4 regions of the Pantoea sp. App145 genome follow, and region 4 is predicted to be linked to each of the others. Evidence: predicted binding sites of a transcription regulator. Region 4 holds the regulator's gene; each other region holds the start of a gene.

Region 1 (6,295 bases), on a different replicon from region 4:
AATTTCATTGCCTGCTGTCTCGTTATTTTCAAGACAATTCTGCATACACGACAATATTTTCTTTTGTGTCATTTTCCCGTAGAATGCCCTTTTTTGCATGTGTAAGACAATAATCAAGGGTTTTTTATGAGCGATGCACTGAAGGCATTGAACAATCTTCGCACACTGCGTGCACAGGCACGAGATGTTGAGGTTGAAGTTTTAAACGAAATGCTGGAAAAGCTCAGCGCGATAATCGCCGAACGTCGTGATGAAGCGGCTGCGGAAAATGCCGCGCTGCGTGAGAAAGAAGAGAAGCTGGCGCTGTATAAAGAGATGCTGCTTAACGACGGTATCGATATTTCTGAACTGGCGCAATTAACCCAGGGCGAAAGCAAACCTAAAGCGAAACGCGCACCACGTCCGGCCAAATATAAATTCACTGATGAAAATGGTGAAGAAAAATTCTGGACGGGTCAGGGCCGTACGCCATCGCCAATCAAAAGCGTCATTGACGCTGGCGGTTCGCTGGATGATTTTCTGATTTAACAGTAAAGGAGAGTGTCCATGGCACTCTCCTTTATTAGTATTACCCGTTCCCTGTTGCAACCTTTTTGCTGGCGTTACCATCAAGCGGATAGCTGTTCGACACCTTCAGCAACATCAGCATCAGTCACTGCCTTATTTTAATGGGTTACTGACTCAATGCGTCCATCGGTTGTCAATTAATGGATCGGGGCGATGCTTTTACCCGGCGACGGTTTCAAACAGCAGACCGCGCAACCAGCGGTAACCTGCATCACGGTGAGTTCGTTCATGCCAGGCAACATTTTTGGTAAAACCTGGAATCGCCAGTGGCGGAGTAATCACCCGCAACCCTTCGGTATTCACCGCTAACCTGCGCGGCACCACAGCAATCAAATCGCTAACCCGCAGAATCTCCGGCAACACCAGAAAACTGCTGACCGATAATGAGACACGACGCTTTTTCCCCTGCGCTGCCAGCGCGTCATCGGTGACACCATGAAACTGCCCGCCGTGATAAGACACCAGAGCATGATCAAGAGAACAGAAATCGTCGAGAGTGATGCCGTTACCCTGCGCTGCCGGATGGTCACGGCGCAACAGGCAGACATACTCTTCATCATATAGCGCGCGGGCATGTAAATCTGGTGGTGTGGTGTCCGGTGTAATCAACGCGATGTCGATATCACCACGCTCGAATTGAAAAGTCAGTTGATCATTATTTACGGGCACGACTGCAACTCGAATACCAGGTGCGAGTTTACGTAATGCTTCCATATAGGGAACCACCACGGCACGAAGTGCGTAGTCGGTCGCGGCGATGGTAAAGGTCATCTCTGCACTGGCCGGATCAAACGCTTTAGGTTGTAGCAGCCCGTTAACTTCAGCAAGGATCTGTTTAACCGGCGCAGCCAGTTCCAGCGCCCGCAGCGTTGGCACAATGCCGCGTTGCGTACGGGTAAATAACGGGTCGTCAAAACACTCACGCAGTCGGGTTAGCATGCCGCTGACCGCAGGTTGTGTCAGCGCCAGCCTGTTGGCCGCACGCGTCACGTTACGTTCATCCAGCAATGCATCAAGTGCCTTAAGCAGGTTGAGGTCCATGGTTCTGATATCAATTGACATGATGGCTATCGCAAAGACTAATGGTGAAAATTATTTCAGCACGGACTGTAGTATTCGGCAAGCACAGCTGTTATCACCTGTGATGATAACTGAAATCATAAATGCCGATAATGCTGATGGGAGCCAATACCCCATACTAGCGAATCAGATACTTCAGTCGCTAAGGAACCATGATGTCTGCTAAAAAAATACTGTTCGTGCTCACCAGCCACAACAAACTGGGTTCGACCGATGGCGCAACGGGCTTCTATCTTCCCGAATTAACCCATCCTCTTGAACAGCTAGAAAAAGCCGGATTTAGCGTAGATTTTGCTTCAATTAAAGGTGGCAAGCCGCCGGTATATGGCGTTGAGCTGGATGATCCCGTCAATGCGCATTACTGGCGAGATGAGACCTTCCAGTACAAGCTGGCGCATACCGCAGCACTGGAGCACGTGGATGCAGCGCTATACGCTGGGGTGTTATACGTGGGTGGACATGGCACGATGTGGGATTTTCCTGAGAGTGCAGCGGTTCAACGCGTGACTCGCGAGATATGGCAGCACAATGGCGTGGTAGCAGCGGTGTGCCATGGCCCTTCCGCGCTGATCAATGTCACGCTTGATGGCGGCGAGCTGCTGGTCGCGGGCAAGCAAGTCAGTGCCTTTACCGATGAAGAAGAACATATTGTGCAGCTGGAAAACGTCGTACCGTTTTTACTGACCAGCAAATTACAGCAGCAGGGCGCGATTATTGCTGGTGCGGCTGCATGGCAGGATCAGGTTTCGGTGGATGGGCATTTAGTCACCGGGCAGAATCCACAGTCTGCTGCCAGTGTGGGTAAAGCAATAGTCAAAATATTGCAGGGATAATGTTCTTCTTATCCATCTCTGACGTCTTTAACGTCAATCCCGGTGCGCACGCCAATTCGCGCCCCGCAGTCCTTGGGTCGGCGTCATGCCGACCAGCTCAATGATAGCTGCTCTCGCCATCTGCTTAATCTAATACGAGCAGAGGAGCCTGGGTTGTGACGTCGTCACATTTAAGTATGTTGTAATTATATTAGCTATATTCCCTTCTCAGAAACCTTTAAGCATCAAGTCACCGCCAGATTAGGCTACTTATTAACCAAAAAAGGAGAAAAAAAGGAGATTCCTTATCATTGATATACAATGATAATCATTCTCATTATCATGCGTATTTACTTACAAGTGTTAACAAAACAGGGAGAACGATTAAGTGAATGCAACCAAATGTAACCAAAAGCATCCCATCGCATTGCTTTTGGCCGGGCTGTTGAGTACGTCAGCTTACGCCGCCAATGAGGAACCCACCGAAAAACTGGCTGACGATGAATCGATGATTGTCACAGCGGAAGAAGAACTGAAACAACAGCCGGGTGTTTCAACCATTACTGCGGAAGACATTCAAAAAAGCCCCCCTGTTAACGATTTATCCGACATCATTCGCAAAATGCCAGGTGTCAATCTCACCGGCAACAGCGCCAGTGGTAGCCGTGGTAATAATCGTCAAATCGATATTCGTGGGATGGGACCGGAAAATACATTGATCATGATAGATGGTGTCCCTGTCACCTCTCGCAACGCCGTTCGCTACAGCTGGCGCGGCGAGCGTGATACCCGTGGCGATACCAATTGGGTGCCAGCCGAAATGGTGGAACGTATTGAAGTGATTCGTGGACCGGCCGCTTCCCGTTATGGTTCGGGTGCCGCAGGGGGTGTGGTGAACATCATCACTAAACGCCCAACGAATGACTGGCATGGTTCACTGTCTCTGTTCACCAACCAGCCAGAAGATGATAAAGAAGGTGCCACTAAACGCGCCAACTTCAACCTCAGTGGCCCGCTGGCCGGTGATGCATTGACCATGCGCCTGTTCGGTAACATCAATAAAACCGATGCCGACGCTTATAACATCAATACCAATGAAAACGGATCCTATGCAGCAGGCCGTGAAGGCGTACGCAATAAAGACATCAACACGGTGTTCTCCTGGAAAATTACCCCATTGCAAGTTGTTGATTTCAGCTACGGCTACAGCCGCCAGGGTAATATTTATGCCGGGGACACCCAATACAGCAACGGCAATATCAGTCCGAATGGCCTGGTTGAATCGCTCTACGGTGATGAAACCAATCGCATGTACCGCCAGAGCTATGGTCTGGCCTGGAATGGCATCTGGGATTGGGGTACGTCAAAACTCAATTTCAATTATGAGAAAACCAACAACACACGCCTGCAAGAGGGTTCAACGGGTCGCGTTGAGGGGATGATCAACAGCGATAGCTACGCTACCAGTCGTCTTGAAAGCTATCGCGCTGGGGGAGAAATCAACTTCCCGGTGCAGTTGCTGGTCGATCAAACGGTCACATTAGGTGCAGAATGGAATCGTGACGAATTAAACGACCCTGCCTCAATGAGCGCAACCGATCAATCCGGTGTCATTATTGACGGCGTATCAGGCGACCCATCTGCACGCAGCAGTAAAAATAGCGCCACCATCAGCTCGCTGTTTTTTGAAGATAATATTGCCGCCACCGACAGTACCGAAGTTATCCCGGGCTTACGCTTTGATTATCACAATAAGTTCGGTGCTAACTGGAGCCCGAGTCTTAATATTTCGCAAGGTCTGGGCGATTACTTCACCTTAAAGGCGGGTATTGCGCGCGCATTTAAAGCACCGAATCTTTATCAGTCTACCGAGGGGTATCTGCTTTCCACGCGTGGCAATGGTTGTCCGGTAGGTCTCACCACTGGTAGCTGTTATTTATTAGGTAATGAAAACCTCGATCCGGAAATCAGCGTCAATAAAGAGATCGGTATCGAATTTAATCATGATGGTTATATCGCCGGGATTACCTGGTTCCGTAATGATTACAAAAACAAAATTGTCGCGGGTGATGACCTGGTGGGTTATGCCTCTAACGGCTATAACGTGTTACGCTGGGAAAATGGTGGTAAAGCGATTGTTGAAGGCCTGGAAGGAAATCTAACGATTCCGCTGGTGCGCGATACGCTGGAATGGCGCACCAACGCAACATATATGTTCCGTTCAGAAAGCAAGAAAACAGGTAATCCACTGTCTGTTATCCCGGAGTTTACCATTAACTCGCAGCTTGACTGGCAGGTTACAGAGAAACTGGATGCCAATATTAACTGGACCCAGTACGGCAGGCAGAAACCCCGTCAATATGCTGAAATACGTAATGAAGTCGGTGCAATTTCTAATCGGGAAATTAGTCCCTACTCCATCTTCGGTTTAAACATGAATTACGATATCACTAAAAACCTGCGCGCCAATGCAGGGATCAACAACCTGTTTGATAAACGTATTTATCGTGAAAATGATGGCGCATCGACCTATAACGAACCAGGTCGTGCTTATTATGCCGGATTAACCCTGTCGTTCTGATGTGATTCACCACCCTGCCAGCACTGCGCTGGCAGGATATTTCCCCAATCAGATTTATTTATCTGAAGGATGGGAGATGATGTTAAGCTCGATTGCCAGACTGATAGCATGTTTTGCATTCTTAACACCCAGCTTTCTGACAATATTTCCCATATGAAACTTCACCGTACTAACGGTGATATTAAGTATGCGGGCAATTTCAGGGTAAGTTTTACCGGTACTGCTCCAGTAAAGGATCGAGTTTTCACGGGATGATAAGGTACTCTCTGTATTTTGTTGCGGTTTGTTTTCATCACGATAGAGATGCAGCAAAAGTTCATGGGTGTCAATCAAAAGGCCCTGTAAATCATTCTTGTGCCTTTTAACTTCTGCATCCAGCTCCGCCATCAGAAACTTATTGATATATAATGAAAGGACAACGAGATTATTATTCTGATCATGTAAAACAAAAGTTTGACCACTGATGATGTTGTAAGACTTTACAGATTCAAAAATCTTATCAACAATCCATAAGTCGTTAACCTTTAGCGAATTATCCCAGATGAGAGGAGATACACGGTTTAATGCATTAACAATGATAGGGTCTATGCTTTGATATTTCTTTTCCTTATAATCATCAATGAAAATACCCGGTAAATTCGTGATGATTAGCATATCATCCATATTACGTTTATTCATTACGCCGTAGCCGTAATACATTTCACCATATTTTGCTAAGTTTTTCTCCAGATTCTCCTTTACAACTCCGTTTTTTTCTAAATCCGAAAAAAAAGTTCTACTCATGGACTTAATCCTCTACATGCAAACTTATACCACTTAACTATATAAACACAGAAATGGTAGCATCACTCTACTATAAAATACAGGCAGTTACTGCGATGACAGAAGAAGAATCGTCTCCTGATTGTATAGAAGTCGCCCATCCATATACGGCCTCCATACATTACCATTTAGGTGGATGTCACTGACTTATGAGATCGCCCATAAGCGATGAAGTTCAGTTTAAAACTGACGCTATTCATTCAGGCTCGCGCCAGATGGGATAGACTTCCGGAAATCCCTCAATATGCAGTGGCGCACCAACATCACGATAACCGAAACGCCTGACAAAAGTACGTACTCCTAAAGTAGTACATTCGGCATAACAAGGCAATTTTTCCCTGTCCAGCGTGGTATTTAGCTGGCGAAGCAACTTCTCCACAAGTACTCCCCCTCTCCGGCTATAACGCGACACTGCAATAAGAAAGACATAATA
Region 2 (6,295 bases), on a different replicon from region 4:
AACTGCCAAATTTCGAGACAACAAGCTGGGCATGAAACTGGGCCTGTGCAGTGGCATGAAACCCTTTATTGGCTGGAATTATCCCAGCCTCGGCGTGATCGCCACCGGTAGCCATAGCCCGAATACGGCTAAACTGTTTATTCATTATCTGTTAACGGCTGAAGGCATTGCCCCACAGGGTGTAGACGGCAAAATGTCTACCAATCAGACGGTAAAACTGCCTGCTGATGAAGCCTCCGGCATCGAAAAATACCGGGCAGAATTGATGGAATACCTGACGGCAACGGCCAAAAACGACTGGAAAAGCCGTCAGGACTGGCAGGATATCTGGAGCCTGAACTATCAAAAATAGCGATTGACCAGACCAGGCGATCACCCTTTTTCTCTTCATCACAGGCAGATAACCTTGATCCATATCGATATAGAACAACGAGAAGCGGCGCTGAAACGCATTATCATCGAGGCGGGAGAGTCAGCGCTGCGTTATTTTCAATCGCGCAAAGCGGGTGAATATCAACTCAAAGGCCATCAGGATATTCTCACCGAAGCCGACACTGCCGTTGAGGCGCTGGTGTTGCAGGCCATCACCGACGCCTTCCCCGACGACCTGGTGCTGGGCGAAGAGAGCGCCCATCCACCCGCCAGTGCAGAGAGTTTGTGGGTGGTAGATCCGATTGATGGCACCGCCAACTATGCCCGCGGCATCACCCATTTCTGCGTGTGTATTGCCTGGGTTCACCAGGGCATCACCGAGTTGGGTGCCATCTACAACCCGGTCAGCAAGGAGCTTTACCAGACGCGCCGTGGTCACTATGCGCTGAAAAATGATCAACCGTTACACTGTAACGCCATTGACGATATGCAGCAGGCCTGTTTAGAACTGGGCTGGTCTTCCCGTCATAGTCAGCGCCGCTATCTCGACGTGATGGCTGCCATGCTGAATCAGGGGGCCAGCGTGCGTCGCGGCGGCTCCGGTGCGCTGGCGCTGGCCTGGGTCGCGGAAGGACGCACTGATGGTTATGTTGAACTGCATATGAATGCCTGGGATTGTCTCGCAGGCTTGCTGCTGGTGCGCGAAGCAGGCGGCCAGACCGGGCCGGTTCCCGGCGATGCAGCTGGTATTTTTAACGGCCTGCCGGTACTGGCGTCCGCGCCAGGCATCGCGGCCTCCGTTGCACGCGCCTCAGGCATCCCACTGGACACCCCGCCAACGCCGCTCCCGGCCTTGACAACGCATTATCCCCGCCCGCCGCTAAGTTTAATCGTCAGCGATTTTCCCGGCTGGGAGGTGGATATCTATATCGGCGGATCCAGCGGCGTGTGCGATGCGGCGCTGCTGGCCGAACATGATATTGGTATCGTGATTAACTGCGCGGTGAACCTCGATATCGACTGGGTCACCACCCCGGAAGACCTTGCTGCGGCGCATCTGCTGAATCACGGTTCCGGTGCGGTGCGTTACTACAAACTCGGCCTGATTGACGGCGACGGCAATGCGCCAGAAATGCTGCATGCCGGGTATTACCTGATGCGTTCGGCGCTCCAGCAGCAGATTCCTGATAAACCCTCCTACCGCAACCGCAAAAGGGGCAATATTCTGGTTAACTGCCGTGGCGGACGCAGTCGCTCAGTCGCGCTGGTAGCATTGTTTATGCACCTTGAATGTCCGCAACGCTATCCAACCCTGGATGATGCCCTGACCGTGGTCCGTGACAAGCGTCAGCTCCATCCGGATGAATGGTTTGAGACACCTAAACCCTCGCTGACCCGGCTGGCGGAGCATGCCATCGCCATCGAAAACGCACTCAGCGCGGCAGGTTTGCGTCATGAGCGATAAAAATCCGGGTTTTGCCAGCGCCACCGAGGTGGCGCGCCTCGCGGGCGTTTCCCGTTCCGCGGTGTCGCGCACCTTTACCCCTGGCAGCAGCGTTTCGGCGGAAACCCGGCGTAAAGTGCTCGCGGCCGCACAGGCGCTTAATTATCACGTCAATCATCTGGCGCGTGGCCTCTCCAAAGAGGCCAGCCGCCCGGTGTGTATCCTCGGCGGCAATCTGGCGTCGCCGTACCAGGCCAGTTTACTGGAGCACCTTACCCGCAGCCTGAATAAATATGGCCGGGCTGTGATGGTGATCAACACCGATGACGGCGAGGACAGCGCCAGAGAAGCCCTGCAACAGACGCTTAACTACCGTTCCACGGCAACCATTGTGTTGTCAGGCAAACCCCCCAGCTCGCTGATTGAAATATGTCTGCAAAGTGGTCAACAGGTGATTGTGATCAACCGCATGGGGCAGTTTGCCGGAGCAGATAGCATTGAGATCGATTACAGCTCGACCATGAATGAAGCCTTTAAGCTGCTGGTTAACGCGGGCTGTCAGCAGATCGCGTTGGTTTCCTCCTCTGCGCGCTCGCCAAGTATGGTGATCCGCGAAACCCGCTTTCTGGCAGCCGCGGCTGAAGCCGGGACTCAGGTGTCGCTGGTCAGGCCCGGTAGCGCCAGCTATCAAAGCGGTGTCGATGCGGCGCGGGAGTTGCTGAGTCAGACAGCACGCCCGGATGGCGTGTTCTGCATAACCGACCTTATCGCCTGCGGGTTTATGGATGCGGCGAGATATGAGTTTGGTTTACGCATTCCACAGGATATCAGTGTCATTGGCTTCGATAACATCGAACAGGCCAGCTGGCTGGGTTATCAACTCACCACCTTTTCCCAGCCGCTGGCCGAGATGGCCGAAGCCACCTGCGAACTACTACTGTCCCCCACCGCCGATAGACCGAGCCGCCGGGTGTTTCAGGCGCTGCCGGTGCGGCGTATTAGTTTAAAAGCCTGAGACAGATTTCGGGTTTTGCAATGGAAGATTGTGCCAGCGCAAGGCGCATCTTCCCGCCATCCGGAAGGACAAACGCATTAATTTTGTGAGGATTTCGCTAAAAATAAGTGTGTAAATATTTCAGGATGTTGTTGAGAATGTAAAAGAAATACTTATTATAACGATAATCATTATCAACAATAAGATGAGTTTCCCTTATGAATCACCCTTCTGTAAATCCGGGTATTAGCGCGATGACCCGGCCGGTATTTATGACTCACCCTTCTTCTGTGCTCCACCCGAATTGCAATAAAATCACTATTAAACAATAACATAAAACACTTTCTGGGAAAGATAACCATGAAACAACCTTATCTCTGGGTCATAAAACCCTGCCTGATTGCCATGCTCTCTTCCGTGGCCTGGGCGGAGGAGTCACCAGATGGACAGCTGGTGGTGTCTGCCAACCGTTCACACCGCAGCGTGACGGAAATGGCCCAAACCACGTGGATTGTTGAACAGGCCGAGATCGAACAGCAGGCTCGGGGCGGCAAGGAATTGAAGGAAATTCTGGCGCAGCTCATTCCGGGTATGGACGTAAGCAGTCAGGGACGGACCAATTACGGTATGAATATGCGCGGACGCTCCATGATGGTGATGGTTGATGGCGTGCGTCTCAATTCATCGCGTAGCGACAGCCGTCAGCTGGATTCCATCGATCCTTTTAATATCGAACACATTGAAGTGATTTCAGGGGCGACATCGCTTTATGGCGGCGGCAGTACCGGCGGCCTGATCAACATCGTCACCAAAAAAGGTCAGCCAGAGACGCAGGTTGAAGTTCAAACCGGGCTTAAAAGCGGATTTAACAGTCATAACGATCATGATGAGAACATCGCCGCAGCAGTCAGTGGCGGTAATGACAAGGCAGCTGGACGCTTGTCAGTGGCATACCAGCGTTACGGTGGCTGGTATGACGGTAAGGGTGATGAAGTCATTATCGATAACACCCAGACCGGGCTGCAATATTCCGACCGCCTGGATGTCATGGGCACCGGAACGCTCAACATCGACGACCATCAGCAATTGCAGCTGACAACGCAGTATTATAAAAGCGAATCGGATGGCAAACACGGCCTGTATCTGGGAGAGAACTTCTCCGCCGTGACAGGCTCGGGTAATGCTTACAATAGCGGCAATCTGGATTCAGATCGTCTGCCCGGCACTGAACGTCATCTGATTAATCTGCAATACTCGAATACCGATTTTCTCGGTCAGGATCTGGTTGCCCAGATTTACTATCGCGATGAAAGTCTGACGTTTTACCCCTTCCCGACGCTCAGTGGCGGGCGCGTTACCAGCATCGGTGCGTCACAACAAAAAACGGATTTTTATGGCGGAAAACTGACGCTTAACAGCAAGCCGGTTGATGCCCTGACGCTGACTTATGGTCTCGATGCAGAACATGAAACCTTTGATGCTAATCAGCAATTTTTTGACCTCACCACCGCTGCCGCCAGTGGTGGGATGACGCTGAACAATGCGTACAATGTGGGTCGCTACCCGGGTTACAGTATTACTAACCTCGCGCCGTTCCTGCAATCCAGCTACGACTTTGCCGCCATCACGCTGAGCGGCGGCGTGCGTTATCAGTACACCAAAAATAAAGTGGATGATTTTGTCGGCTATGCCCAGCAGCAGGCGATTGCCACTGGTCGAGCCAACTCGGCAGATGCGGTTCCTGGCGGCACCACCGACTACAACAACCTGCTTTTCAATGCGGGTATCCTGGGACATCTGACGGAACGTCAGCAGCTGTGGTTCAATTTTTCGCAAGGCTTTGAAATCCCGGATCTGGCGAAATATTACGGGTCCGGCACCTATCAGCTCAGTAATGGTCACTACAATCTGACCAATAGCGTCAACGTCAATAACTCAAAACTGGACGGTATCAAGGTTGATGCCTATGAACTTGGCTGGCGTTTTACCGGCGATAATGTGCGAACCCAAATCGCGGCCTATTATTCCCTGTCGGATAAAACCATCAGCATCAACAAAACAGACATGACGATTAACCTCGACGACGACAAACGCCGCATTTATGGCGTGGAAGGTCAGGTGGATTATTTCTTTAGCGACAGCGAATGGAGTACCGGGACCAATTTCAATCTGATCAAATCTGAAACCCGTGTCGAAGGAAAGTGGCAGAAGCTGAGCGTGGATAGCGCCAGCCCTTCTAAAGTCAGCGCCTGGCTCAACTGGGCACCAGGTAACTGGAATCTGCGAGTGCAGAGCACCCAGACCTTCGATGTTTCCGATGCGGATGGCAAAAAAATCAATGGTTACAACACGGTGGATCTGCTGGGAAGTTATGACCTGCCAATCGGCAAACTCAGCTTCAGTGTCGAAAACCTGCTGGACAAAGATTACACCACCGTCTGGGGCCAGCGCGCGCCGGGTCTGTACAGTCCGACCTACGGTGATGCCGGTCTTTATACTTACAAGGGGCGAGGCCGAACCTTTGGGCTGAACTATTCCGTCGTGTTCTGATCGTTTTATCAGGCACCCAGCGGGTGGGTGCCTGACGCGCGTTATGCCATCACCGCATCAACAATTTTATTCAGCTCGCCGTTATCAATGAACTGACGAACCGCCGCCAGATCCGGGTACATGGCGCGGTCACGATCGCGAAACGCCACTTTTGTTCTGATCAATTGCAGTGCCGCTGAGGTGACAGTGGCGGGTTGTAATGGTGCATGAAAATCCAGTGCCTGGGCCGCGCACAGCAATTCGACACTTAATAAATCGGCCAGATTACGGGTGGCAGCCTGCGCTTTACGCGCTGATGCCGCGCCCTGCGAAATATGATCCTCCTGTCCCGCCACCGTAGACATGGTGTGTACTGACGCCGGGGCCGCCAGCAGGCGATTCTCAGCAGACAACGCCGCCGCCACGCAAGGCGAGATGGAGAATGCCGAACCACCGCCCTGATCAGCGGAAAGAAATCCCGGTAAACCACTCAGATGGCCGTTCACCAGCCGATCGCTGCGGGCCTGAGATATCGTTGATAAAGTGGCAATCGCTATCGCCAGGTGATCAAGCGCCAGTGCCACCGGGGCACCATGCCCATTACCACCAGGCAGGGCGACTAACGCGTTATCTTCAACAATAAACACTGGATTATCAGTTAACGAGTTGATTTCTATCTCCAGCACGCGTCGGCACCAGGCGATAGCATCCCGCACCGCACCGTGCACCTGCGGAATACAGCGCAAACTCAGCGCATCCTGCAAGCGATGATCGCGATAGTGAGCCAGGATTGCACTGTCCGCTAAAATTTTCACTAAGCGTTCGGCGGTTTCGGTCTGACCAGGATGCGGACGAAAGCGATGCAAACGTGGATCGTAACCACGGGTATTCCCCTTCATGGCTTCCAGACTCATCGCACCAGCCAGATCGGCCAGCTTGATCAGCGCCTCACAGCG
Region 3 (6,295 bases), 490 kb from region 4:
GCACTGGAATCGATCACCTTTCAGATCGCCGATGTGTTTTTCGCCATGGAACAGGCGAGTGGCGTGCAGCTGGCGACGCTGTGCGTGGATGGCAGCGCCACGGAAAACAGCTGGCTGATGCAGCTGCAGGCCGATGTGCTACAGCGTCCGCTGCACCGGGCACCGACGCCGGAAGTGTCGGCGCTGGGCGCAGCATTGCTGGCCGGACGTACGCTGAGCTGGTGGCAGCAGGGCAGTGAAATGGCGGCGTTGCAGGGTGGCAGCGTGATCTATCCACGTGAGGAGCGGGCGAAACAGATACAGGAAAACTATAAAGGCTGGCTGGACGCAGTCTCACGCTGCCGTTATCAGCCCCATTAGTCTGGAACAGTGCGGCGCGGGCAGGCCGCGCCGTGATGGTTACTGGAATCGATTTGCCTTGTCACGTGCCAGGCGTTCCAGCGCAAAGATCACCTGCTGCAGCTGGCGCTCCTGCACCGGTTCAATCGCAGTAAAGCGAAAACTCAGACGCGGGGTGATGCGGGTTTCATTTTTGCTGGTGACGGTGCTGCGCTCGCCAATATGCAGCAGTTGTGCCGTCACCTCAAAATGACCATATTCCCCCAGTTCGACGCGCAGATTTTTAAACGAGTCGCCCTGGCTCAGGCCTTCGGGCAGCTTTTCATCCACCAGCACTCCAATGCCACCCAGCGACAGATCCTGCAAACGAAAACGCACTTTGTTGCCGTCCGGCCATTCACTGTGGCACCAGAATGCCGGCTCCAGTGGCGCGCTGACGCGAAAAAATTCGCGGCGCTGAATTTGCCACACCAGCTCCGGCAAAGGGGCACTGAAGGCAGGCAGCCCTTCATAAGTCACTTGCTGCAAACCGCTCAGGCTGAATTCCACCTTCGCTCCCTGGGTTTCCGCCGCGATGTTGACTTCGCCGCTACTTAACGCCAGGGCGTTATCCTGCGCATTGCTGCCGAGGTCGAAGATCACCTGATCTTCGTCCGTTGCCAGCATTCGACTAATAAACTGACTGTGGGAGACGCTCACCATCAGCGGGGTCTGATAACGTAACAGGTCTTTCATCACATTCAGAACCGCCAATGTGCCTCGTTTCAGATATTGTTCTTTATCGGCTTCTTTCACGTCCTGCTCCACTTTCCGATCGTTACCATCACGCCTGCGCGGCTTTGCGACTGTTATCGGTACAGGATAAAGAAGCTTTAGTCTGCTAACTATTTTTTCCCGTTGCGTTTGTGCAGCAGATCAAAAATCCCGGACTATACTTATCGCTGTGAACACCTTGATTAATAAAGTAAGGAGCAACAAATGGGTATCATTTCATGGATTATTTTTGGCCTGATTGCCGGGATTATTGCTAAATGGATTATGCCAGGTAAAGACGGCGGTGGATTTATTATGACCGTGGTTCTCGGCGTGGTGGGTGCGGTTGTCGGCGGCTGGATCAGTACCCTGTTTGGCTTTGGTAAGGTGGATGGATTTAACTTCGGCAGCTTCGTGGTGGCGGTCATTGGTTCCATCGTGGTGCTGTGGATTTACCGTAAAGTTCGCAGTTAGTTATTACCGCATTCCGTAGCGGCGCGATTTATCGCGCGTCTTTTAAAACCCGCGCGATAAATCGCGCCGCTACGGGACTTAAGATTTAAAAATCATAGCCGATGGTTGCCGTCACGGTACGTTCCGCACCACGGTAGCAATAACCGGTACCATAACAGGCTGCAAGGTATTTACGGTCAGTCAGGTTATTGGCGGTCACCTGCAACCACGCCCCTTTCAGACCTGAGTTCCACGCGCTCAAATCAGCACGCACTGAAGCATCAAACAGCGTCACTGACGGCAGACGCGTGGTGTTTTCGTTATCTGCCCATTGCTTGCCAATGTAACGTATCCCCGCACCGGCACTCAGACCATAATCAAACTGATAATGACCCCAGAAGGACGCCATGCTGTTGGGGGTGACGTAAGGCGTATGACCATCGTTACCATCCACCGAGTCCTTAAAGCGCAGGTGGTTCAGGGTATAACCGGCGAGGGTGCTGAAGCGCGGAGTGAGCTGATTGCGTGCCTCCAGTTCGATCCCCTGTGAATGGACCTTGCCGGAAGGCGTATAGGTGCCGGATATCACGTCACGGTTGGCGACATCGTTCTGTGTCAGGTCGTACACCGCAACCGAGTACATATCCCGTGTGCCCACCGGCTGGTATTTCACCCCGGCTTCATATTGCTCGGAGGTGGTCGGTTTCAACTGGTTGCCATTGGGATCGGTCAGCGAGGCGGGCGTAATTGCCTGGCTCCAGCTGACATAAGGCGAAATACCATTATCCAAGGCATACAGCAGGGCTGCACGGCCACTGATATGGTCGTCCTGGCGGCGGCTGGTGCCATTTTCGGAGACGATACGATCATAACGGCCGGAAAGATCCATATGCCAGCGATCCAGCTGTAACTCATCCTGTAAATAGAGACCGGTTTGATAGTAACGGCGCGTCTCTGCGGCCCAGTCATAATCCGGCATGGTACCCACCGCTTCGCCGGTCCACGGATTGAGTGAGCTGGCATAGCCGCTGGCACTCAAAATATCGTTCTTATAACGATGATACTCAGCGCCGAGGGTGACACGATGCTGCAATGCGCCGGTGCTGAAATCTGCCTGCAACTGGTTATCCGTCGCCCACGCTGACAGCGAGGAGCGCTCACCGGAATAATAACGGGTCAGCAGGTCCGGGTTGGTGGCATCCCAGCCAATCTGGTAGACCTGGTCCAGATCAACATTGGAGTGGCTGTAGCTGCCGGTGGTATGCACCGACCACACTTCATTGAAACGATGGGAGAAATCATAGCTATAGATCTGCTCATGACGTTTGAATTGATCGAGGGCACTATCCCCTTCATAGAAACTGTCGCTCAGCTTGCGGCCATTATGGCTGTACAGCGTACCTTCGGCAGGGACGGACCCGTGATAACCACCGGAAGGATCTTTTTGCAGGTAAGCACGCAGAATCAGGCTGGTATCTTCGTCCGGCTGCCACATCAACTGGGGCGAAATGGCGTACTTCTCTTCGCGGGTATGATCGTATTGCGTGTCGCTGTTGCGGGTGATGCCGGTGAGACGAAACGCCCATTGATCGTTGATTGCATTGGTGTAATCAAAGGCGGCGCTGTTGGTGGCATTGGTGCCGGTTGACAGCCGGAAGTGCCCCTCTTCGGCGAACTGCGGGCGTTTGCTCACCATATTCACCAGGCCGCCGGGTACCGTCTGACCATATAACGCCGAGGAAGGACCTTTGATCACGTCGATGCGATCGAGGAACCAGGGATCCACCTGCAACACATTGAAACTGCCGCCATCACTCATCACGCGCAGGCCGTCGAGGAAGGTGTTATCCACATCGCCACCGTGGAAGCCGCGCAGCGAGATGGTGTCATAACGGGTGGCGGCACCGCCAAAGTTGGTAAACACGCCGGGGGTGTAATTCAGGGCCTGATTAAGATCGGTTGCCCCCTGGTCTTCCATCTGTTGCCGTGTGACCACCGAAATTGACTGTGGTGTGGTGATGAGTGGCTGGTCGGTTTTACTCGCGCCGCTGCTGCGGGTGGCCAGGTAACCCTGGGTCGGCGAAGTGGCGTTCTCCTGTGGTTGAGCGGTCACCACCAGCGCATCCTCGGCGAAACTGATGCCGGGCAACGCCAGTGCCAGTGTGCAAAACACACGGCAACGATTGAGGGTAAACAGGCGGGTCATGATAAGTCCTCAGACAGAAAAAGGCAGTGGGCTGCCAGAAAGCGTTAATAGAAATAAAAATTAGAGTGAGAATTATTATCTTTTAGATAAGGTCATTTCAAGATGTAAAAAAAACGCCGCATTGCTGTGAGGAAAATTAACAGTCCGAGGGAGCTACGGGGGAATTGAAGGGGCAATGCCGTAGCGGCGCGATTTATCGCGCGGTTTTTAAAGACGCGCGATAAATCGCGCCGCTACAGGATGTGTATTAATGCGCCGTGGTTAGCGTTGGCATATTGGGAATATCCCGTGCGCTATTACAGGTTTTATCTTTCGGACAATATTTGTCGAGCAGCATCAGCGTCACGCCATTAGTCCAGCCGAAGCCGTCCTGCAGGGGATATTCACCACCGCCGCCACCGCCAAGCTGGGCACCTTCCACCACGTATTTTTCTACCAGCTTGTGCTGTTTGTCATAGGTCATCTGGACGTTTTGCAGGAAGCGCTGACCAATCTGCTGTGCAAGCTGCGGCTGCTTATAATGTTCCAGCCCGGTCACGGCTACCCATTGCAGGGGGGCCCAGCCATTCGGTGCATCCCATTGCTGGCCGTTATTCACCGTGGTGGTCACCAGTCCACCGGGTTTCAGCAGCTGTTTCTCCACTGCGCTAGCCGTGCGATCCGCCTGTTTATCACTGGCGAGCTGCATATAAAGCGGGAACAGGGTGGCGGCGGTTAGCTGTGGTTGCACCTGCTTTTTCTGCCAGTTGTAATCGGCGTACCAACCCTGCTGCTCATTCCACAGATAACGATTAATCGCCGCCTGGCGTTTCTCTGCCTGCGCGGCAAACTGCTGTGCCCGATCGTTGTTTTTCGCCAGCTTCTCCGCTTTGGCTAAGGTCTGTTCCAGATGGAACAGCAAACTGTTCAGATCAACAGGTGCCAGCTGCGTGGTGCGGATCGAGGCCAGATTATGCGCATCAGTAAACCAGCGGGAACTGAAATCCCAGCCGGAGGCTGCACCTGCACGCAGATCGCGGTACACCTGCTTTATATCGCGTTGCGGTGCCTTCTGCGCGGTGTTGACGTCATCCAGCCAGGATTCGGTACGTGGCACATCGCGATCGTCCCAGTAGCGGTTAAGCAGGGTGCCGTCGCTCAGTTTGATCACCCTCTGGCTGGCCTGGCCTGCGGCGACGTTGTCACTGCCTGCCATCCAGTAGTCATATTCCTTCTGCAACTGCGGCAGATACTTCGTATACACGCCATCACCGTCATGGCTTGCCAGCAAATCGATCATCAGGCTGAAGAACGGCGGTTGCGAGCGACTCAGATAGTAGCTGCGATTACCGTTGGGGATATGACCGTAACGATCGAGCTCAGAGGCGAAGTTATCCACCATATCCTGTACCCGATCCCAGTGACCGCTCTCCGCCAGACCGAGCATGGTGAAGTAGCTATCCCAATAATAAACCTCACGGAAGCGACCACCGGGAACCACATAAGGTTTCGGCAGCGGCAGCAGCGAATCGTACTGGCCGGTGTTGGGGGTTGAACGCGTCAGGACCGGCCACAGGCCATCAATGTGCGCGCGCAGGCTCTGCCCGGCAGGTGGCACATAGTTATCCTGGGTGGCAGGCAGGGTGAAGTTGGCATTGACGAAATGTTTTAAATCGAAGTTGCGCTGGTTCTTTTGCATCTGCCAGTCGGCAAGAATCGAAGAGGGATTATATTTCGGGACCGCATCGGCAAAGGTTTTCTGGTCCGGATAAAATTTAGCCTGCTGAACGGCATTGAAGAGGGGGCCGAGACGCACGTCGGGTGGTTGTGGCTGGCTACTGAGCATCCGGTTGTTATCTGCGGCCCCGGCAGTGACGGCCCCCATCAGCAGGGCGGTACTGAGCAACAGGCGAAAATGCCCCGGCGTGAATACGACATTTTTTATCATCGGTTTTTCTCCTTGTCCGAAAAAGTGGTGCGCTAACGCATTGACCACCCAAACAACTTTAGTCGCTATCGGGGGGGATGGCCGCCTGCAGCGCCGGAAATGTGAAGCACCCTGAATTAATCACGGCAGAAATTGCATTAACGCTAAGGTTTTTACTTGCCCTGCGGCGCTATTTCCCTGAGTCTGAGGGAAAAAAATGGAGAGCAGTATGGAGATCATCTGGTATCACCCATCGATAGACCCGGAGAGCTGGCTCAGTGGGTTACAACAGCGATTGCCGCAGGCGCAGGTGCGGCAGTGGCAGCCAGGCGACAACGCCCCGGCGGATTACGCGGTGGTCCGTTCGCCGCCGGTAGAAATGCTCAGTGGACGGGCATTGAAAGGCGTTTTTGGCATGGGGGCGGGGGTAGACGAAATCCTGCAACAGGTACAGCAGCATCCGCAAATGTTAGCGGCCAGCGTACCGTTATTCCGGCTGGAAGATACCGGTATGGCGCTGCAGATGCAGGAGTATGCCACCTGGTGTGTACTGGGCTGGTTTCGTCGCTTCGCTGACTATCAACGCCTGCAACAGCAGGCGCAGTGGCAGCAGCTTGATGGTTACACGCGGGAAAATT
Region 4 (6,295 bases):
ATCACCCGTCTGCGTCTGAACGTGAAAGATTCCTCGCAGGTTAATGACAGCGTGGCGAAACGTCTTGGCGCTTCTGGCGTGATTCGTCTGAACAAACAAAGCGTGCAGATCATCGTCGGTACTCAGGCTGAAAGCATTGCCACGGCAATGAAAACGGTGCTGACCAAAGGCCCGGTGGCCGCGGCAGCGACTGCCTCCGTTGCTGCCGCGCAGCCTGCGACGGCTGCACAACCGCAGGCGGTGCTGAACAGCGAAAAACGCGTGGTTGCCACGCTGCTGGCTCCGGTCAGTGGTGAGGTGGTGGCACTGGATGCGGTGCCGGACGAAGCCTTCGCCAGCAAAGCTGTCGGCGATGGTCTGGCGATCAAACCCACCGGTAAAACCGTGGTGGCACCGATTGCCGGTACTATCGTGAAAATCTTCAACACCAACCATGCATTCTGTCTCGAAACTGACAACGGCGTCGAGATTGTGGTGCACATGGGCCTCGATACCGTCGCGCTGGAAGGCAAAGGCTTCACACGGCTGGTGGAAGAGGGGGCGACCGTTGCGGCGGGACAGCCGGTGCTGGAGATGGATCTGGATTTCCTCAACGCCCATGCGCGTTCGATGATAAGTCCGGTGGTGATCAGCAATAGCGATGATTTCGCAGGCCTCAATCTACTGGCGAGTGGTTCCGTCGTGGCAGGTGAAACCCGTTTGTACGAGGTTAAAGGTTAAGTCCTTGTGATGAACCCGGAAGGCAGGAAGCGATTCCTGCCTTTTTTGTTTTAAAACGGCCAACAAACGGTTGTTTCCCTCCTGCGCTTTGTGGATCATACTCCGTTACTTCGTAGTACAAATCACCCGTATTGTATTTGAGGATTTTGAGATGAGTGAGGCTGAAGCCCGCCCAACGAACTTTATTCGTCAGATTATCGACGAAGATTTGGCGAGCGGTAAGCACAACAGCGTGCATACCCGTTTCCCGCCTGAGCCCAATGGTTACCTGCATATTGGCCATGCGAAATCGATCTGTCTGAACTTTGGTATCGCACAAGATTACCAGGGTCAGTGCAATCTGCGCTTCGACGACACCAACCCGGTGAAAGAGGATATGGAATTCGTTGAATCCATCAAGCGTGACGTGCAATGGCTGGGCTTTGAATGGAGCGGAGACGTTTGTTACTCCTCAGACTATTTCGACCAGCTGTACAGCTACGCAGTGGAACTGATCAACAAAGGCCTCGCCTATGTTGATGAGCTGACACCAGAAGAAATCCGTGAATACCGTGGCACCCTGACTGCGCCGGGCAAAAACAGCCCGTATCGTGATCGTACCCCGGCTGAAAACCTCGCGCTGTTTGAAAAAATGCGCGATGGCGGTTTCGAGGAAGGTAAAGCCTGTCTGCGTGCCAAAATCGATATGGCATCCAACTTTATCGTGATGCGCGATCCGGTGCTGTACCGTATTAAGTTTGCTGAACATCATCAGACCGGCAAAAAATGGTGCATCTATCCGATGTACGATTTCACCCACTGCATTTCCGATGCGCTGGAAGGTATCACCCATTCGCTTTGCACCCTGGAATTCCAGGATAACCGTCGTCTGTATGACTGGGTGCTGGACAACATCTCCATTCCGGTGCATCCGCGTCAGTATGAATTCTCGCGCCTGAATCTGGAATATGCCGTGATGTCGAAGCGCAAGCTGACGCAGCTGGTGAGCGAGAAGATCGTCGAAGGCTGGGATGACCCGCGTATGCTGACCGTTTCCGGTCTGCGCCGCCGTGGTTACAGCGCCGCCTCGATTCGTGAGTTCTGCCGCCGCATTGGCGTGACTAAGCAGGACAACATCGTGGAAATGGCATCGCTGGAGTCATGCATTCGTGACGATCTTAACGAGAACGCGCCGCGTGCGATGGCGGTCCTCGATCCGCTGAAAGTGGTGATTGAGAATCTGCCTGCGGGTCATGAAGAAATTATCACCATGCCAAACCATCCCAACAAACCGGAGATGGGTACGCGTGATGTGCCGTTCAGCCGCGAAGTGTGGATCGATCGTGCGGATTTCCGTGAAGAAGCCAATAAACAGTACAAACGTCTGGTGCTGGGCAAAGAAGTCCGTCTGCGTAATGCTTACGTGATCCGTGCAGAGCGCGTGGCGAAAGATGAAGAAGGCAATATCACCTGCATCTACTGTAGCTGTGACGTTGATACCCTGAGCAAAGATCCGGCTGATGGCCGCAAGGTGAAGGGTGTGATCCACTGGGTTTCAGCGATCCACGCGTTACCTGCGGAATTCCGTCTCTACGATCGTCTGTTCAGCGTGCCAAATCCGGGAGCGGCTGAGGACTTCCTCACCACCATTAACCCGAATTCGCTGGAAATCAAACAGGGCTTTGTCGAGCCTGGACTGCGTGACGCCGATGCGCTGGCGCCGTATCAGTTTGAACGTGAAGGTTATTTCTGCGCAGACAGCGTTTACTCGCAGCCCTCTAAGCTGGTGTTTAACCGCACCGTCGGTTTACGTGATACCTGGGCGAAAATCGGCGATTAATCCTTTTTGTCGTTATCACCATATCATCACGAAAGGGCGAGCAATCGCCCTTTTTTATTGGTTGTAATTTCGGGCTGGCAACCTTTTATGCTGTGGGGTGTGAAATGCGTTTGTTACCGGGATTTGCAACTAATCTGACTTTAGTAAAATTAATCCATTTGCGAGTGTGAAAAACTGTATTTCAGGTAGGCTATGCGCTCCCAGACGTTGCTCTGCGGGTTGTAAAAGGAAAAAAAATGACGAGTCTCGCTCAGGAAGCCAAACACAGCGTAGTGGTTTTACATCAGCTTATCGAACGTATTTTTAATCAGTCAGAGGACACTGACGACAGCATTGAGTTGTTTCTCTCGCATTTTCACCCGGATTTCAAAATGGTGACCCCGCAAGGTAAACAGCTGGATTTAAATGCGATGGAGGTGTTGTTCCGCCAGTTACGTGGTCAGCGGGAAGGGATGCGCATCGCGACCAGCGAACACGCCATCATTTCACAGCAAAGCCAGGAAGTGACTATTCAATATCGTGAGTTGCAGATGATGAACGGCAACAACCAGAGTCGTATTTCTCTGGCGGTGCTGGATTGCACCACCTCCATTCCACGCTGGCGTTACCTGCAGGAAACGCTGGTTCTGTAATCTCAGGAATAAAAAAACCGGTGCCTGGCACCGGTTTTTTCATACTGCATAGCACATTTTATTGCTTATCGTGGAGCGTCTCGTCTTCGCGGCAGTCTCCCAGCGCACAGTGGCCGTACAGGTACAGGCTGTGGTTGGTGAGTTTGATACCGTGACGTGTTGCGATTTCACGTTGACGCGTCTCAATAGACTCATCACTGAACTCGATCACTTTGCCACAATCCAGGCAGATCAAGTGGTCATGATGATGCTGTTGCGTCAGTTCAAAGACGGATTTGCCACCTTCAAAGTTATGACGAGTCACGATACCCGCGTCATCAAACTGGTTAAGAACGCGATATACCGTTGCCAGACCAATCTCTTCGCCCATGTCGATCAGGCGTTTGTACAAATCTTCCGCACTGACGTGATGGCACTCGGGTTCCTGAAGCACTTCCAGAATTTTCAGTCTGGGTAGAGTGACTTTCAGGCCAGCCTTCTTCAATGCGGAGTTGTTGTCAGTCATGCGGATATTGTCCTGTTACTTTGCTAGTCACTTGCGGCGCAGGGCCTTGGATGTCGATCACGCGCATTCTCATTTGCGTCTCATTATAGAACTCAAGCAGTGAAATGAAAACCAAGGGCATGTCCTGAAATCACCAATGGCTGTAGGGATAAATGTCGCTAACGCCGGCGGGGATCGTACAGGTCTTTGTTTCCATTTCACTCAGCCTCATTCTGATGCCAGAGGAATAAGCGGATGACCGTTACGGGTATTCTACAGATTTGCAGGTAAAAGTTAAAAAAACGTGGCTATTATTTTTATAGGAATTTCCGATTCTCAATGTGAGCCAGCGCCCACATTGAGTAGGAAAGGGGATCAGGCTTCGATAATGTCTTTCAGCTGCAGCTCATCGAAAATCTGTTTCACCCACTTATCAACACGTTCGTTGGTCAGTTCCGGCTGACGATCTTCATCGATAGCCAGACCAAGGAAGTGTTTGTCGTCGGCCAGACCTTTGGATGCTTCGAAGTGGTAACCCTCGGTCGGCCAGTGACCGACAATCACCGCACCATTTGGCTCGATAATGTCACGGATGGTGCCCATCGCATCACAGAAGTATTCTGCATAATCTTCCTGGTCGCCACAGCCGAACAGCGCAACCAGTTTGCCATTGAAGTCGATCTCTTCCAGCGTCGGGAAGAAATCATCCCAGTCACACTGTGCTTCGCCGTAGTACCAGGTCGGAATGCCCAGCAACAGAATATCGAATGCTTCGAGATCTTCTTTAGTGCTCTTGGCAATGTCATGCACTTCGGCCACGTCTTTACCCAGTTGTTTCTGGATCATTTTTGCAATGTTTTCAGTGTTGCCGGTATCGCTGCCGAAGAAAATGCCTACGATTGCCATGGGTTAAGTGACCTCTTAAATCCTGATATTGAATATGTAATGACAGCGAATGATAGCAGACCGGGCAAAGTGGCGGAACTTGTAAAGCCGTGACTTTTGTTCCTGCGTGCGGTCTGCACCTGTTACGACAGTTTGAGCTGCGCCAGCAGCATTTGTTCAATCAATTCGCTGCGGCTGATGTTTTGTTGCTCAGCCAGGGTGTTGAGTGCATCAACGGCCTCGCTGCTCATTTTCAGCTCAACACGACGCAATCCTCGCACTTTATCGCGTTTCAGCTGATTGCGTTTGTTAATCCGCAACTGTTCGTCACGCGTCAGCGGACTGGTTTTGGGGCGACCGGGACGCCGCTCATCAGCGAAGAGATCGAGCGTGGTACGGTCAGTCTGTTCTTTTGCCATGATTTGTAAAACTGAGTGGGCGCGAACGGCGGAAAGGCGCTGCGCGATTTATACATTATCGGCCCGGCCACGGTGAAAAAATCATCCGTGGCAAATTTTTAGCGCGACATCATACTCCAGCGCCCCTGACTACGCCAACCTTAAACGGTTCGCGGCAAGCTTTTGCTTTTACAGTACAAAAAATCGGCGCACTGCGCGCAAAACGGCTTCAGGTTTTTCGGCATGGACCCAGTGCCCGGCGCCGCTGATGACATGCGCATGTGCCTGGGGGAACTGGCGCAACAACGCATCACGGTGCTGATTATCCAGATAGGGTGAATCACCGCCGCGGATAAACAGCGCCGGATGTGGCCATGCAGGTATCTCTTCCCAGCCGGAGATAGTGGTGTAGTTATCCCACAACACCGGCACATTGAACCGCCATTCACCGTCCTGGAACGATTTCAGAATGAACTGAATCACGCCTTCTTCATCCAGCAGGGTGCGCATCACCTCAGCGGCTTCGCTGCGGCGCGTCACACCTGCTGCGCTTACGGCACGGATAGCGGCGAAAATTTCATCATGGCGACGCGTCTGATAATCGACCGGAGCGATATCGATCATCACCAGTTTTTCAATGCGGTGCGGTGCGATGGCGCTTAACGCCATGGCAATTTTACCGCCCATCGAATGACCAACGACGCTGACACGATCGATGCCCTGGGCATCCAGCGTTTCGACAATATCCTGCGCCATCGCCGGATAGTTCATGATTTCGCTGCGGCCGGAGAGGCCGTGATTACGCACATCAACCTGCAGGGTAGGGCAGGCATCGCGCAGGCCACGTGCCAGTACACCAAGGTTATCCAGGCTGCCAAACAGGCCATGAATTAACAGAATAGGGGTAGCTTCGGGGGCAGATTGTTCAGTTTGCAGACGGGCATTCAAAATCATGGCAAAGTTCTTACGGTTGTGAGCTTCGCTTAGGTTATCATGGATCCACCTGTCCAGGAGCCAGCCAGGTGGGTATTAGGGCATTATCTGACTTTTGCCCTGAAACGATGCCAGCGCTATCGGCAGCCTGGGATTTAACTTTATAATCCTCATGTTAGAACCCGCTCACATTTTGCACGGCAGGATTTTGCTAAGGCCTTTGCAGAAATGCGTGGTTCTGTCATTTGCCAGAATCGTACGGAAAAAGATGAAAACGATTGAAGTTGACGAAGAACTCTACCGTTATATTGCCAGCCACACCCAGCACATTGGCGAAAGCGCCTCCGAAATTTTGCGCCGCATGCTGAAGTTCACTGCCGGTCAGAGTGCCCCTGCAACCCCTGCTGTGGCTCAGGCTGTAGCA

Evidence for each region. Region 4 encodes Fur, which represses iron uptake genes when iron is present. Its sites were predicted from a motif close to ATAATAATGAGAACNACTATCAA; they were not measured.
Region 1: the regulator Fur is predicted to act here: its motif matches at 2,781-2,803, upstream of RCF31_RS21525 (TonB-dependent siderophore receptor).
Region 2: the regulator Fur is predicted to act here: its motif matches at 2,980-3,002, upstream of RCF31_RS27520 (TonB-dependent siderophore receptor).
Region 3: the regulator Fur is predicted to act here: its motif matches at 3,811-3,833, upstream of RCF31_RS05015 (TonB-dependent siderophore receptor).

Annotation. Positions count from the first base shown of each region.
Region 1 covers NZ_CP133291.1:349,557-355,851, forward strand. The annotation lists gene RCF31_RS21510 (H-NS family nucleoid-associated regulatory protein) at 127-528, shown strand; gene RCF31_RS21515 (LysR family transcriptional regulator) at 727-1,629, opposite strand; gene RCF31_RS21520 (type 1 glutamine amidotransferase domain-containing protein) at 1,803-2,480, shown strand; gene RCF31_RS21525 (TonB-dependent siderophore receptor) at 2,848-5,040, shown strand; gene RCF31_RS21530 (helix-turn-helix transcriptional regulator) at 5,095-5,823, opposite strand; gene RCF31_RS21535 (N-acetyltransferase) at 6,059-6,295, opposite strand, start outside.
Region 2 covers NZ_CP133294.1:207,712-214,006, reverse strand. The annotation lists gene RCF31_RS27535 (ABC transporter substrate-binding protein) at 1-352, shown strand, start outside; gene RCF31_RS27530 (inositol monophosphatase family protein) at 407-1,837, shown strand; gene RCF31_RS27525 (substrate-binding domain-containing protein) at 1,827-2,831, shown strand; gene RCF31_RS27520 (TonB-dependent siderophore receptor) at 3,171-5,360, shown strand; gene RCF31_RS27515 (HAL/PAL/TAL family ammonia-lyase) at 5,402-6,295, opposite strand, start outside.
Region 3 covers NZ_CP133290.1:1,118,311-1,124,605, reverse strand. The annotation lists gene RCF31_RS05030 (FGGY family carbohydrate kinase) at 1-360, shown strand, start outside; gene RCF31_RS05025 (flagellar brake protein) at 400-1,134, opposite strand; gene RCF31_RS05020 (GlsB/YeaQ/YmgE family stress response membrane protein) at 1,318-1,566, shown strand; gene RCF31_RS05015 (TonB-dependent siderophore receptor) at 1,652-3,751, opposite strand; gene treA (alpha,alpha-trehalase TreA) at 3,999-5,678, opposite strand; gene ghrA (glyoxylate/hydroxypyruvate reductase GhrA) at 5,887-6,295, shown strand, end outside.
Region 4 covers NZ_CP133290.1:1,603,742-1,610,036, reverse strand. The annotation lists gene nagE (N-acetylglucosamine-specific PTS transporter subunit IIBC) at 1-720, shown strand, start outside; gene glnS (glutamine--tRNA ligase) at 872-2,539, shown strand; gene RCF31_RS07375 (hypothetical protein) at 2,776-3,171, shown strand; gene fur (ferric iron uptake transcriptional regulator) at 3,230-3,676, opposite strand; gene fldA (flavodoxin FldA) at 4,031-4,561, opposite strand; gene ybfE (LexA regulated protein) at 4,684-4,959, opposite strand; gene ybfF (esterase) at 5,128-5,892, opposite strand; gene seqA (replication initiation negative regulator SeqA) at 6,140-6,295, shown strand, end outside.